DNA from 3 places in the Paenibacillus sp. SORGH_AS_0306 genome. Region 2 is predicted to be linked to each of the others. Evidence: riboswitches for the same ligand, from Rfam matches in the RefSeq annotation. Region 2 holds a riboswitch; each other region holds the start of a gene.
The links. Region 2 has a riboswitch for S-adenosylmethionine ahead of metA (homoserine O-acetyltransferase MetA). Riboswitches for the same ligand answer to the same signal wherever they lie in the genome.

Region 1 (3,949 bases), 2.7 Mb from region 2:
AAATGAAAAAGGTTATACCAGCTCGGAAATTGAGGAAGTTGAAGGAATATATTCATTTACATCATCTAATTCACCTTATGGTGCTAATGTGGTTTTTAAAGACTAGCCTAAAACGATTTATGCCTATTTTATTTTTAATGATGGTCATATTGACCAAACAGGTTATAGTGGTAATACTCAGAAACATTATGAGAATTAAATTAATATATTATAAATTTATTTATAATAGTTCAGTGCTAGAGTAGTTATACCTACTCTATTAAGAGATATTGAACATATTTTGTCACAAAGGATACGGTAGTGATTACTAGCAATTCGTTATAATAAATAAAGACTATAAATAATGTCACTATATTATAACTAGCGGGTGATTCTCGTAATGGCAAAAAGGTTTAGAATAACAACTACGCATTTAAAATGGTTGAGTTTTATCACTTGTGTTGTTATGTTTTTAGCGACTATGGGTGGACTGGTAGTAACTAAGTCTGATTCAGGATTGGGCTGTGGAAACGAATGGCCATTATGTCATGGCAAATTTATTCCTTCTCATACGATTTCTTCTTTAATTGAGTATTCTCATCGTATTGTGAGTGGGTTAGCCGGAGTCACGGCTCTATTCTCATTTATTGGATTTATGCTTTTCAATAAACATCGTGAACTTAAAATTTATGCATTTTTTACATTGTTATTTGTACTAGTACAAGCAGCTATGGGTGCATTAGCTGTTAAGTTTTCACAATCTGCTCCAATCATGGCACTACATTTCGGATTTGCAATGATCGCTTTTGCTAGTTCGTCGATGATGGCGCTTGGTGCAAGGCGGATGGATCAGCAAAAAGGTGATTTGCCAATTCCAGATGAACCACCGGTGAGTAAAGGAATGCGTAATCTAACATGGTTCGCAACTATCTACACATACATGGTGGTGTATACAGGAGCCTTTGTCACACATACCGATTCTAGAGGTGGGTGTTCTGGCGTATTACTATGTAATGGTTCTATCTTACCTGAATTATCCGGTGGGGTAGCGGTAGCATTTTTCCATCGCGTAGCCGCTTATAGTCTGTTAATCGTTATTGCAGTGCTAGCACATTATGCCTACCGTCGTCATCCATATAATCCAGGTATTCGTAAGCTTGGAGTGACTGCGATCGTATTTATTATCATGCAGATTCTAAGTGGTATGTTGAATATTGTAACGATGAAAATACCAGAGTGGTATTTCTTCTCCAGCATGTTGCATACGTTGTTGATTCAGATTTTATTCGGTGTGTTATGTTATATGAGTGTGCGTGTATGGCAATTAAGTCGTGGTACACGTGGCAAATTAGGGCAAAATGTATAACCGTATGATCTATTTAGATAGCAATAAAAAGTGAATATACATCCAATAGATTGCGTCAGATGAACAATTGATGAAAAATTTCTAATTTCCTTAGGAAATATTCATTTTTGCTTTGACAAAGAGTGTGAAGTTCACTATACTGAGAAAAGATTTTCATTTTCATTCGAATTTTTCATATTTTCTTATCGAGAGTGGTGGAGGGACTGGCCCGATGAAACCCGGCAACCGATTTTGGAATAGCTATTACGTAGTTTTCCAAAATGTCATGGTGCTAATTCCTTCAAAATGGCGTGTGCAATTGGTACATAGCGATTTTGGCAGATGAGAAGGAAGTATCTCTAATAATAGAGAACCCTTTTCTGCGAAAGGGTTCTTTTTTTGTATAAAGAAGAGAGAAGTGAATACCGACATATATGATAGCGAGAATATATCCGACTTATTCGATGGTTTATATATGATTAATGTAATATGAATGCAGGAATGAAGAAGTACAAGGAAGGAGCACCTATCTGTGATTGAATTAAAAAGTATTACTAAAACGTATGGTAAAGGGAAAAATCTAAGCCCTGCGTTAAGCGGTATAGATTTGAAAATAGAAAAAGGCGAGATTTTCGGCGTTATCGGTCACTCCGGTGCAGGTAAAAGTACATTGATTCGATGTATTAATTTACTAGAACGTCCAACCTCTGGTGAAGTATGGATCGATGGTGTGGAAATGACCAAGCTGAACAAAGCGCGCTTACAAGCAAGACGACGCAAAATAGGTATGATTTTTCAACACTTCAATCTATTATCTTCAGCGACAGTGTATGAGAACATCGCTTTTCCTTTGCGCTTAGTCAAAACACCGGAACGCAACATTAAAGAAAAAGTGAAAGAATTGCTCGCTCTAGTTGGATTGGAACAACATGCCAATAAATATCCTGCTCAATTATCAGGTGGACAAAAGCAGCGTGTCGGTATTGCTCGGTCACTAGCTAGTGACCCTGATGTATTGCTTTGTGATGAAGCGACATCTGCTCTTGATCCTCAGACTACAAATTCGATTTTAAAATTGCTGGTCGATATCAATGAGCGCTTTAACTTAACAATCATCTTAATCACTCATGAAATGCATGTTATTCAGAGCATTTGTGATAAAGTAGCTGTTATTCATCGGGGCGGCATTGTAGAACAAGGGCCTGTAACAAATGTCTTTTTGAAGCCACAGCATGAAGTGACACGTGATTTTATTTTAAATGAGTCTAATAATGCTGAATTACTAATTACTTCATGGACAGCACCAAATGTTCCTAATTCATTGACTGTCAAAGTGTCTTTCTTGGGAGATAAAACGTATGAATCGATCCTTTCGCAAACGGTACGTCAAACTGGAGTCGATTTTGCTATTTTGCAAGGAACGATTTCAACGTTAAAAAATGTACCGTATGGACAGTTGATTGTTCGCTTTGAAGGAACAGAAGGAGACATTAAGCGTACACTCGATGGATTGACCGCTGAAGGTCTCGATGTGGAGGTGATCAACTGATGGGTGAATTAGATTTCTCACAAATTGATTGGAATGAATTCGGTACAGCGACCTTAGATACACTCAAAATGGTAGGCGCTTCTGGATTATTTACATTAATTCTAGGATTGCCATTAGGTATTTTGTTATTTATTACAGGGCGTTCTACTGTAGCATGGGTGCGTTATTTCTATGCAGTGATCGCGTTTATCGTTAATATTTTGCGTTCGGTTCCATTTATTATACTGATTGTGGCGATCTTACCATTAACGCAAATTCTAGTAGGAACAACGATTGGTGTACTTGGAACGATCCCACCATTAGTTATTGCTGCCGCACCGTTTTTTGCTAGATTGGTCGAAACAGCACTTCGTGAAGTCGATCGTGGTGTGATTGAAGCAGCGAATGCGATGGGAGCTTCGTTGTGGCAGATTATAACGCGCGTACTTGTACGTGAAGCAATGCCAGGGCTACTAGCAGGTTTAACGGTTACTGTGGTTGCACTAGTCTCTAATACAGCGATGGCAGGGATGATTGGCGCAGGAGGACTTGGAACACTTGCAATCAACTATGGTTATTATCGCTATGATACAGCGATCATGCTAGTGGCTGTAGTCATCATGGTTATTATTGTTCAAATTCTACAAATGCTTGGTGATCGTCTAGTGGTTCATTTTTCGAGAAGATAAACAGTAATACAAAAGAGATTGAGCATAGAGTAGTTATTCTGCTGAATATTTATACGATGATAGATAATCACAAATATTCAGCATTTGTATCATATACGTATACCAATCCAAAACTAATAAAGGGGTAGAGAAGATGAAAAAATGGACTTTGATTTTGCTAAGTATTATGTTGGTTGCTATCGTATCTGCTTGCGGTAACAAAGCAGCAGACAACACAGCAGCAACAGGAACAACAGAAGGCGGAGCAGAAACCGTAACATTGAAAGTAGGCGCAACAGCTGTACCTCACGCTGAAATCTTAAAACATATTCAACCTGCACTTGCTAAAGAAGGCGTAAATTTACAAGTTGTCGAATTTACAGATTATATTCAACCTAACGTTCAATTGAACGGCAAACAGTTAGATGC
Region 2 (3,949 bases):
AAACAATCGTGATCTGTGTGCAATAGTATTTGGCTTGGAAGGAGTAGTTATTCCAGTTATTGATGAAGAATCAGAAACGATTGAATCCGCAGAATTGTTGCCAGGTGTAGAAGATTTACTACAACATTTTGCCGACCATAATATCGCTGTTGTTTTGGCATCTCACCGTAGTGATGCAGAAGAAGTGGTAGAAAAATTAGGAGTACGACAATATTTCAATCGTATTATTACATCAGATGATGTAGAGTTCAGTAAGCCTGATCCTGAAATATTTATCAAAGCAGCTAACGCGGTCAATATTCATCCTTATCACACGATGGTTATTGAAGATTCTACCGAATCGATCCAATCTGCCCGTCAAATCGGAATGAAAACGATCGCTGTAAGTTCACTAACCCGAATAGATAGTGCACACTTTACAGTACCCGGCTTAGATGGACTAAACCTAGAAACCATGATCCGCTGGATGCAACTACCTTGATTAAGCGCTTGGCACCATAAGCGCGACCAGTGAAATAAAAAAATGATTTTTGCATCAGCAAAATATCTTACCATCAGCGCTTGGCACCATAAGCGCGACCTATAGCACTTGGCAATATAAGTGCGACCCGTAAAATAAGAAAGTGATTTTTGCTTTAGCAAAATATCTTACGATCAGCGCTTGGCAGTATAAGCGCGAACAAGTGAAATCAAAAAAAGCTGTCCTTGTTCATCAATTGACGATGAATAAGGGCAGCTTTAATCTTTTCAGATCCAATCTTTTTTGCGGAAAGTGAAAAACATAGTCAAACCTAGCGTAATCATAATCCCGATCACCAATGGATAACCAAAACGCCAATGCAATTCAGGCATATCTTCAAAGTTCATTCCATAAATACCTGTAATTACAGTTAACGGCATAAATATCGTTGTGATTGCTGTAAATACACGCATGATTTCATTCGCACGATTAGAGATACTGGACTGATAAGCTTCTCGTAAGTTACCCATCAGATCGCGGAACGTATCAAACATCTCAGATACTTTAACCGCATTCTCATACACGTCACTGAAATATTTTTGCAATTGATCATCGATCAAACGGAGGTCTTTTTTATTCAATGTATTGATGACTTCACGCTGAGGTCCCAATACACGTTTGAGCCATAAAATTTCGCCACGCAAACCGATAATTTCGTTCAAATGCGATTTTTTGGTATGCATCAATATATTTTCTTCCAGTAGTTCGATCTGATCTTCGATCCGGTCACCGACAGCGAAGTAATTATCAACGACAAGGTCAATTAACAAATACATAAATTTATCAGCGCGACTCACTTCTTCTTCCCATAAAATCGGTTTGAGGACACGCAATTCATTAATTTTCTGCTTGGTCACCGTAATAATATAATGCCGTCCTAGAAAAATATTCAAGGCGCGCAAAAAAATCTCTTCGTTATCAAAACGAATACTGTTGACTACAATAAAATAATGACTTTCATAAATTTCGATCTTAGGACGCTGTTCTTCCTCACTCAAACAATCTTCTACAGCCAGATCATGAAGCATAAAAAGGGGTTGTAGTTCAATCAAATCTTCCAAATCTGCGTCGATCCAATAAAATCCTTCTTCAGGTGCTACCAGTGTGTCGGTAATATTTTCTACTGGAGTAAATGCTCCAGCATTGACGTGCCGAACTTTCATTGTGTTCTACTCCTTTATTATGAAATGAGCAGGGAAAGAAGCGGCAACCGCACACTTGTTTACAAAGCTTCGCTATAATTTATGAAAAACGGAGAAGATTTTTCAATAATGGCGCGTTACTCCAGTGCCCTATGGTTGTCGTTTGTTTCCTGCAATTTGTCCATCCGTCCTGCTGCCAACTGGGCCTCGGGTCGCCTTCCATTTTGAAATTCACCTCTTTGTGATTTAGATATTTATGAAAACCATGAAAAAACGTCAAATACTTGTTAAGTATACCGTGGTCGTGGAAGCCTTTCAAGCTTAAATAAGAAACCTCTTTTTGAAATCAACCAATATAGTTACCAACAACTTATTTATCGGTTCAATCTAATACATTTTTCACAGCACTTGACGGCAGACCGTAGAATAGTATAAATTATGGTATAAGAAAAGTATCAAAACATGTTATTTTAAATTGAATAAGCAAATCTTATCAAGAGCAGGTGGAGGGACTAGCCCGATGAAACCCGGCAACCGGCGGTATAACCGCACGGTGCTAATTCTTGCAGAGATATAAGTTGATGGATCATTCTAGACTTAATATCTGCTGACAGATGAGAGAGGCGTCTATTATATACGCGAACATATCGCAAATGACCTTTCTCAAGTATCAGGAGAAAGGTCATTTTTGTATATACTTATAATGAACCTTTCTCCTGAAATGATAAGAAATACACACATCCAAGGAGTGAACGAACATGCCAATTAAGATTCCGGATAGCTTACCTGCCAAAGAAGTATTAACTGGAGAAAATATTTTCGTAATGGATGATAGCCAAGCATTTCAACAGGATATTCGTCCATTGCGAATTGCTATATTGAACTTGATGCCTACTAAAGAAACAACCGAAACGCAGTTACTACGCTTACTCGGAAATAGCCCGCTTCAAATTGATATCTATTTACTACATGCACAATCCCATATTTCCAAAAATACATCGACTGAATATTTGAACTTATTTTATAAAACATTTGAAGAAGTCAAACATCTACGCTTTGATGGTCTGGTTGTGACAGGCGCTCCTGTAGAAACAATGGACTTTGAAGATGTGAACTATTGGGAAGAGATTCAAGGGATTTTTGATTGGAGTAAAAAGAATGTTACTTCAACGATGCATATCTGTTGGGCTTCACAAGCAGGGCTTTACCATCATTTCGGTGTTCCCAAAGTCGATTTGCCTGAAAAGTGTTTTGGTGTATTCCCACATACATTAAATAAAGAAAATGTAAAATTGTTACGAGGATTTGATGAGTTGTACTTTGCGCCTCATTCCCGTCATACCGAAGTACGTCATGAAGATATTGCCAAGATTCCTGAACTGGAGATTTTATCAGAATCGGAAGAAGCAGGAGTATACCTAGCCGCTACCAAAGATGGCAGTCAGATTTTTGTAACAGGGCATTCTGAATATGATCCATTGTCACTGAAATGGGAATATGAACGTGATATCGCTAAAGGAATGGATGTCGCACCGCCGAAAAATTATTTTCCCAATAATGATCCATCGCGCACACCACCTTCTACATGGCGTGCTCATGCCAACTTATTATTTTCCAACTGGCTAAACTATTATGTATACCAAGAAACACCATATGATTTGGAAAGTGCCAAAGCTGAAGCAGGTAATTACTGTATCTAATTTGAGATCAACCCAATCGATTGTTATTTCAGAGGAGGAATTATAGTATGACGGATCATCATTCAAGCGAACGAACTCTTAACATTGAAAGCAAATTGGCACAGATCGGTTCGATTAATGAACCGGTAACAGGGGCAGTTAATTTTCCGATTTATCAATCAACTGCCTTCCGTCATCCCGCTCTTGGTAAAAGTACAGGCTTTGATTATATTCGTACAACCAATCCAACTCGCGCTGTACTAGAACAAGCGGCAGCAGCATTAGAATCAGCAGATGCAGGATTTGCCTGTAGTTCCGGTATGGCTGCTTTACAGACCATTTTTGCGCTTTTCGGTCAGGGAGATCATCTGATCGTATCGCTTGATCTGTATGGTGGCACATACCGTCTGTTGGAGCGTATTTTATCCAAATTTGGAGTAACTGCTTCTTATGTAGATACCAATGATCTAGAAGCGTTAGAAAAAATAGTTCAACCGAATACCAAAGCTGTATTTATTGAGACGCCAACTAATCCGTTAATGATGGTTACCGATATCAAAGCTGTAGCTACTTGGGCGAAAAGCCACCAGTTGCTGACGATTGTTGAT
Region 3 (3,949 bases), 2.1 Mb from region 2:
AGATCAGCAATACTTTGAATAAGTGTACGGCTCTGTAGTCCTCCTCCACATGCCCAAATATACGGACGATCCAGCAAGACCACCTGTGCCAATTGATCGAAATTCACTTTGATAGAAAAAGCAATCTCGTGTAATGCTGATCTGACAAAATGAGCCCGGCTTAATTGATCTGACAGTGGAGCATCGAATAGAAATCCGCCACGTACACGCGCATTTTTGGCAGACGATAAATAAGAACCTAATGCTGCTACACATTGACTTTCTTCCAGTTCATTCATCTCTTGCTCCATCATGGCGTATCCTTCATTGGGATAGAAAATAGATTGCAATTTCTGATAGTTCAGACCGGTGATACCTGGATTCGTTTCGATCAAAAATTGATGTGGTGTTGTATACGCATTAATCCATGCTTGTGCTGATTTATCTGTTGTAAATGTATCTGTAATCTTAGCGATAGGTGTAGTTGTACCGGATACAATAACGATATCTTCTGCTCCTGCACCTGTACTATGGATAGCCAATTGCGTATCCCCGCCACCTACGATAACAGGTGTATCTACAGGCAAGTTCAATTCTGCTGCTGTAGCCGGCGTTAATGTCCCGAGCACGCTACCTGAAGGTATTAATGAAGGCAACACTGTTGGTGCAATGCCAAAGGTGTGACACATTTCTGTAGACCAATCACTATGTTCTACATTATAGAGAAGAGTCTCACATGCTTGAGACGGTTCGTAACTCAACACACCACTAAGCGCATACGTTACCCAATCGCTAATACTGGTAAAACGATTCAATCGTTGATACTGCTGAGGATGACGCTCGCGTAATCCGACTAATTTCATTGCTGAAAATAAAGCAGACGGTGTTCTGCCTGTGATCGGATAAATAGAAGATTGGTCGCTATAGTGTTCTTCCCACTCACGTCCCCGATTATCAATATTCGGTAATCCTAGATAAGATTCACCTGCTTCATCAATCAGTACGATACCTTGACGCTGGCTCGTTGAAGTGACAGCGATAATCTGAATATCAGGAACGTTAGATAGTGCTACCTTAGCAAGCCCTGCAATCTGTTCCCACAATACTTCCGGTATAAAATGACGTGCATCTGCATATTGATTGTCATTGTGATACAAAATATCAGCTCGCTCAATCGACAATACGTTACCGTTGATATCGACAACAGCTACACGAGCATTACCGGTACCGATATCAAAGACTAGATAGGCTTTTTGTGTCATCGTTAATATCCTCCAAAATCGCTTTATTATAAAGTACTTTCACTGCGGTGTTATGATGCTCAAACCACTCTATGAGTGCCGTATTCATAATTTCTACATGATGATCTTCAACTTCATAAGTGGCACCTGCTAAATGTGGAATTGCTAAAACATTTGGCAATGAAATCAGTTCATAATCTTTAGGAAGTGGCGGTTCTTGATCAAACACATCGATAATCGCTCCACGGATTTGATTTTGTTGTAATTGTTCAACCAGTGCATGATGATCTACCACTACAGAACGTGCAGTATTCACAAAAATGGCGTCTTTTTTCATTGATTGCAATAATTCTGTGCCGATTAATCCTTTGGTATCTTCGGTTACAGGTAAATGAATCGATACAATATCGCTTGTAGCAAATAACTCGGCTAACGATACTTTTTGATCACGCGGATCAGGGCTGGTTACATAGGGATCGTAATAACGAATATCACAAGGGAAGCTCCGTAGTATACCTGCTGTACGCTGGGCTACTGCTCCAAAACCAACCATACCGACTGTTTTGCCAGCCAGTTCATTACCTTTAAACTTGAGATAAGCAGTTAAGCTACCACTTTGCCATTCCCCTGCTTCTAACCATTGGCTGGATGAAATAATACTGCGTAAAAAGGTAATTAGACTGCCGACTACCATTTCAGCTACAGCTTGTGCATTACGTGCTGGCGTATAGAACACAGGAATACGACGATCTGTAGCCACAGGTACATCTACATTAGAAGGAGTTCCTCGACAGACACCGATAAATTGCAGATGAGGTACAGCTTTAATTACCTTTTCAGTAATTTGATCTAATTCTGCAATAATGGCATCTGCTCCGGTTGCTTGTAATAAAGAGATCAATTCCTCTTCTTGATAAGCTTGCCCATGATCTTTCCAGCAACGGTAAATGACTTCTCCAAACGTATCTGCTAGTTGTTGACGACCTTGCTCATGATAAGGGGCGGTAATTAATATTTTCATTATTCAATCTCCTTTGGTACACTTAGGTGCAGTGTTATTTAAGTGAAGCTTTAAAGTAAGAAAGTGACTTGATATAGTGAGTTCTTGGTTTGCTACTAATAAGGTCATTATTTGACAATATAATCAACTGAGTCAACGACAATATACAAAAAACCTCTTTCCCACATCAAGGAAAGAGGTTCGCTATCTATTCATTATAATATTCAAATCATACGAATAAAATAATGCAATAATTCATCCTGCTTTCCTATCTCCCAAGCGATTCAAGCTTGCTGGAATTGGCACGTTTTTGCCGAGGTTTCGTAGGGCCAGTCCCTCCACCTCTCTGGATAGAAAATCTAATGTATGTAGTTGTCGAAAAAAACTTGCAAATCGATATCAGACACGATAAGGTATAAAACATCTAAATTTGTCGAATTCGAAATAATTTTCTTTATTCTAATTAAACCTAGTAAAAAAGTCAACATTAAATCTAAAATTTGATTTATGATAGTTTATAACGTATTTAAAGTCTATTTCTGTCATTATTAAGGTATGGGTATTACGAAAGGAGCATGATGTATGTCTAGTTATGTTGATCAACAAGATGGAGTATTTCCTTCAGTCTGCTCACTGGATTGTCCTGATCAGTGCGGACTGCTTGTTCATAAAGAAAAAGGTAAAATTATCAAAATTGCTGGAGATCCTAATCATCCTGTTACCAAAGGGAACATCTGTAACAAAGTTCGTAATATGACAGAACGTATCTATGATACCAAGCGCCTGACTACTCCACTCAAGCGGATCGGAGCAAAAGGCGAAGGTCTTTTTGAACCTATTTCATGGGAAGAAGCGATTACTACAATTACTTCCAAGTGGAAAACATTAATATCCACTTCCGGCCCTGAAAGTATTCTCCCGTATAGCTTCTATGGCAATATGGGCAATCTATCCGCAGAAGGGATGGATCGCCGCTTTTTCCACCGGATGGGGGCAAGTCTTTTAGAGCGCACCATTTGCACAGCCGCTGGTTCAGCAGGTTATAAATATACAATGGGTGGCAGTATTGGTACCGATCCTGAAGATACGGTAGATACACAGTTATTTATTTTCTGGGGTATTAATGCAGTTAGCACTAATATGCATCAAGTGACTTTAGCGCAACAAGCTCGCAAAAAAGGCGCTAAAGTTATTGTGATCGATGTGCACAAAAATCAAACTGGACGATCTGCGGATTGGTTTATTCCGATTTTGCCAGGAACAGATAGCGCACTCGCTTTAGGGATGATGCATATTTTATTTGCTGAAGATAAAGTGAATGAGGATTTTATGAAGCAATATACAGTAGGGCACGAACAATTGCGTGAGCATGTAAAGCAATATGACCCTGCTACTGTATCCACAATTACAGGCGTGCCTGTCGATGATTTATATCAATTAGCTCGTATGTATAGCGATGCTAGCCCTGCTCTGATTCGTATCGGAAATGGTCTTCAACATCATGATAACGGCGGTATGAATGTACGTACGATTGCCTGCCTACCTGCTATCACAGGACAATGGTTAGTACGCGGTGGCGGTGCTATTAAATCTAATACGTTCCAACTAACATTTAATGAAAATGCATTACAACGTCCAGACTTATTAGCTAATCGCAATACTCGTTCTTTTAATATGAATCAATTGGGACGGGTATTATTAGAAGAGTCTGAACCTGTGCAATCGCTAT

Region 1: another riboswitch for S-adenosylmethionine. It lies ahead of QE450_RS15175 (methionine ABC transporter ATP-binding protein); the one in region 2 lies ahead of metA (homoserine O-acetyltransferase MetA).
Region 3: another riboswitch for S-adenosylmethionine. It lies ahead of QE450_RS12830 (2-hydroxyacid dehydrogenase); the one in region 2 lies ahead of metA (homoserine O-acetyltransferase MetA).

What each region holds. Positions count from the first base shown of each region.
Region 1 covers NZ_JAUTBP010000001.1:3,481,083-3,485,031, reverse strand. The annotation lists gene QE450_RS23575 (DUF3139 domain-containing protein) at 1-106, shown strand, start outside; gene QE450_RS15180 (COX15/CtaA family protein) at 380-1,345, shown strand; SAM riboswitch class I at 1,525-1,673, shown strand; gene QE450_RS15175 (methionine ABC transporter ATP-binding protein) at 1,857-2,873, shown strand; gene QE450_RS15170 (methionine ABC transporter permease) at 2,873-3,541, shown strand; gene QE450_RS15165 (MetQ/NlpA family ABC transporter substrate-binding protein) at 3,675-3,949, shown strand, end outside.
Region 2 covers NZ_JAUTBP010000001.1:823,857-827,805, forward strand. The annotation lists gene QE450_RS03530 (HAD-IA family hydrolase) at 1-481, shown strand, start outside; gene corA (magnesium/cobalt transporter CorA) at 748-1,683, opposite strand; SAM riboswitch class I at 2,150-2,283, shown strand; gene metA (homoserine O-acetyltransferase MetA) at 2,421-3,362, shown strand; gene QE450_RS03545 (aminotransferase class I/II-fold pyridoxal phosphate-dependent enzyme) at 3,410-3,949, shown strand, end outside.
Region 3 covers NZ_JAUTBP010000001.1:2,961,077-2,965,025, forward strand. The annotation lists gene QE450_RS12825 (FGGY-family carbohydrate kinase) at 1-1,241, opposite strand, end outside; gene QE450_RS12830 (2-hydroxyacid dehydrogenase) at 1,213-2,241, opposite strand; SAM riboswitch class I at 2,486-2,577, opposite strand; gene QE450_RS12835 (molybdopterin oxidoreductase family protein) at 2,803-3,949, shown strand, end outside.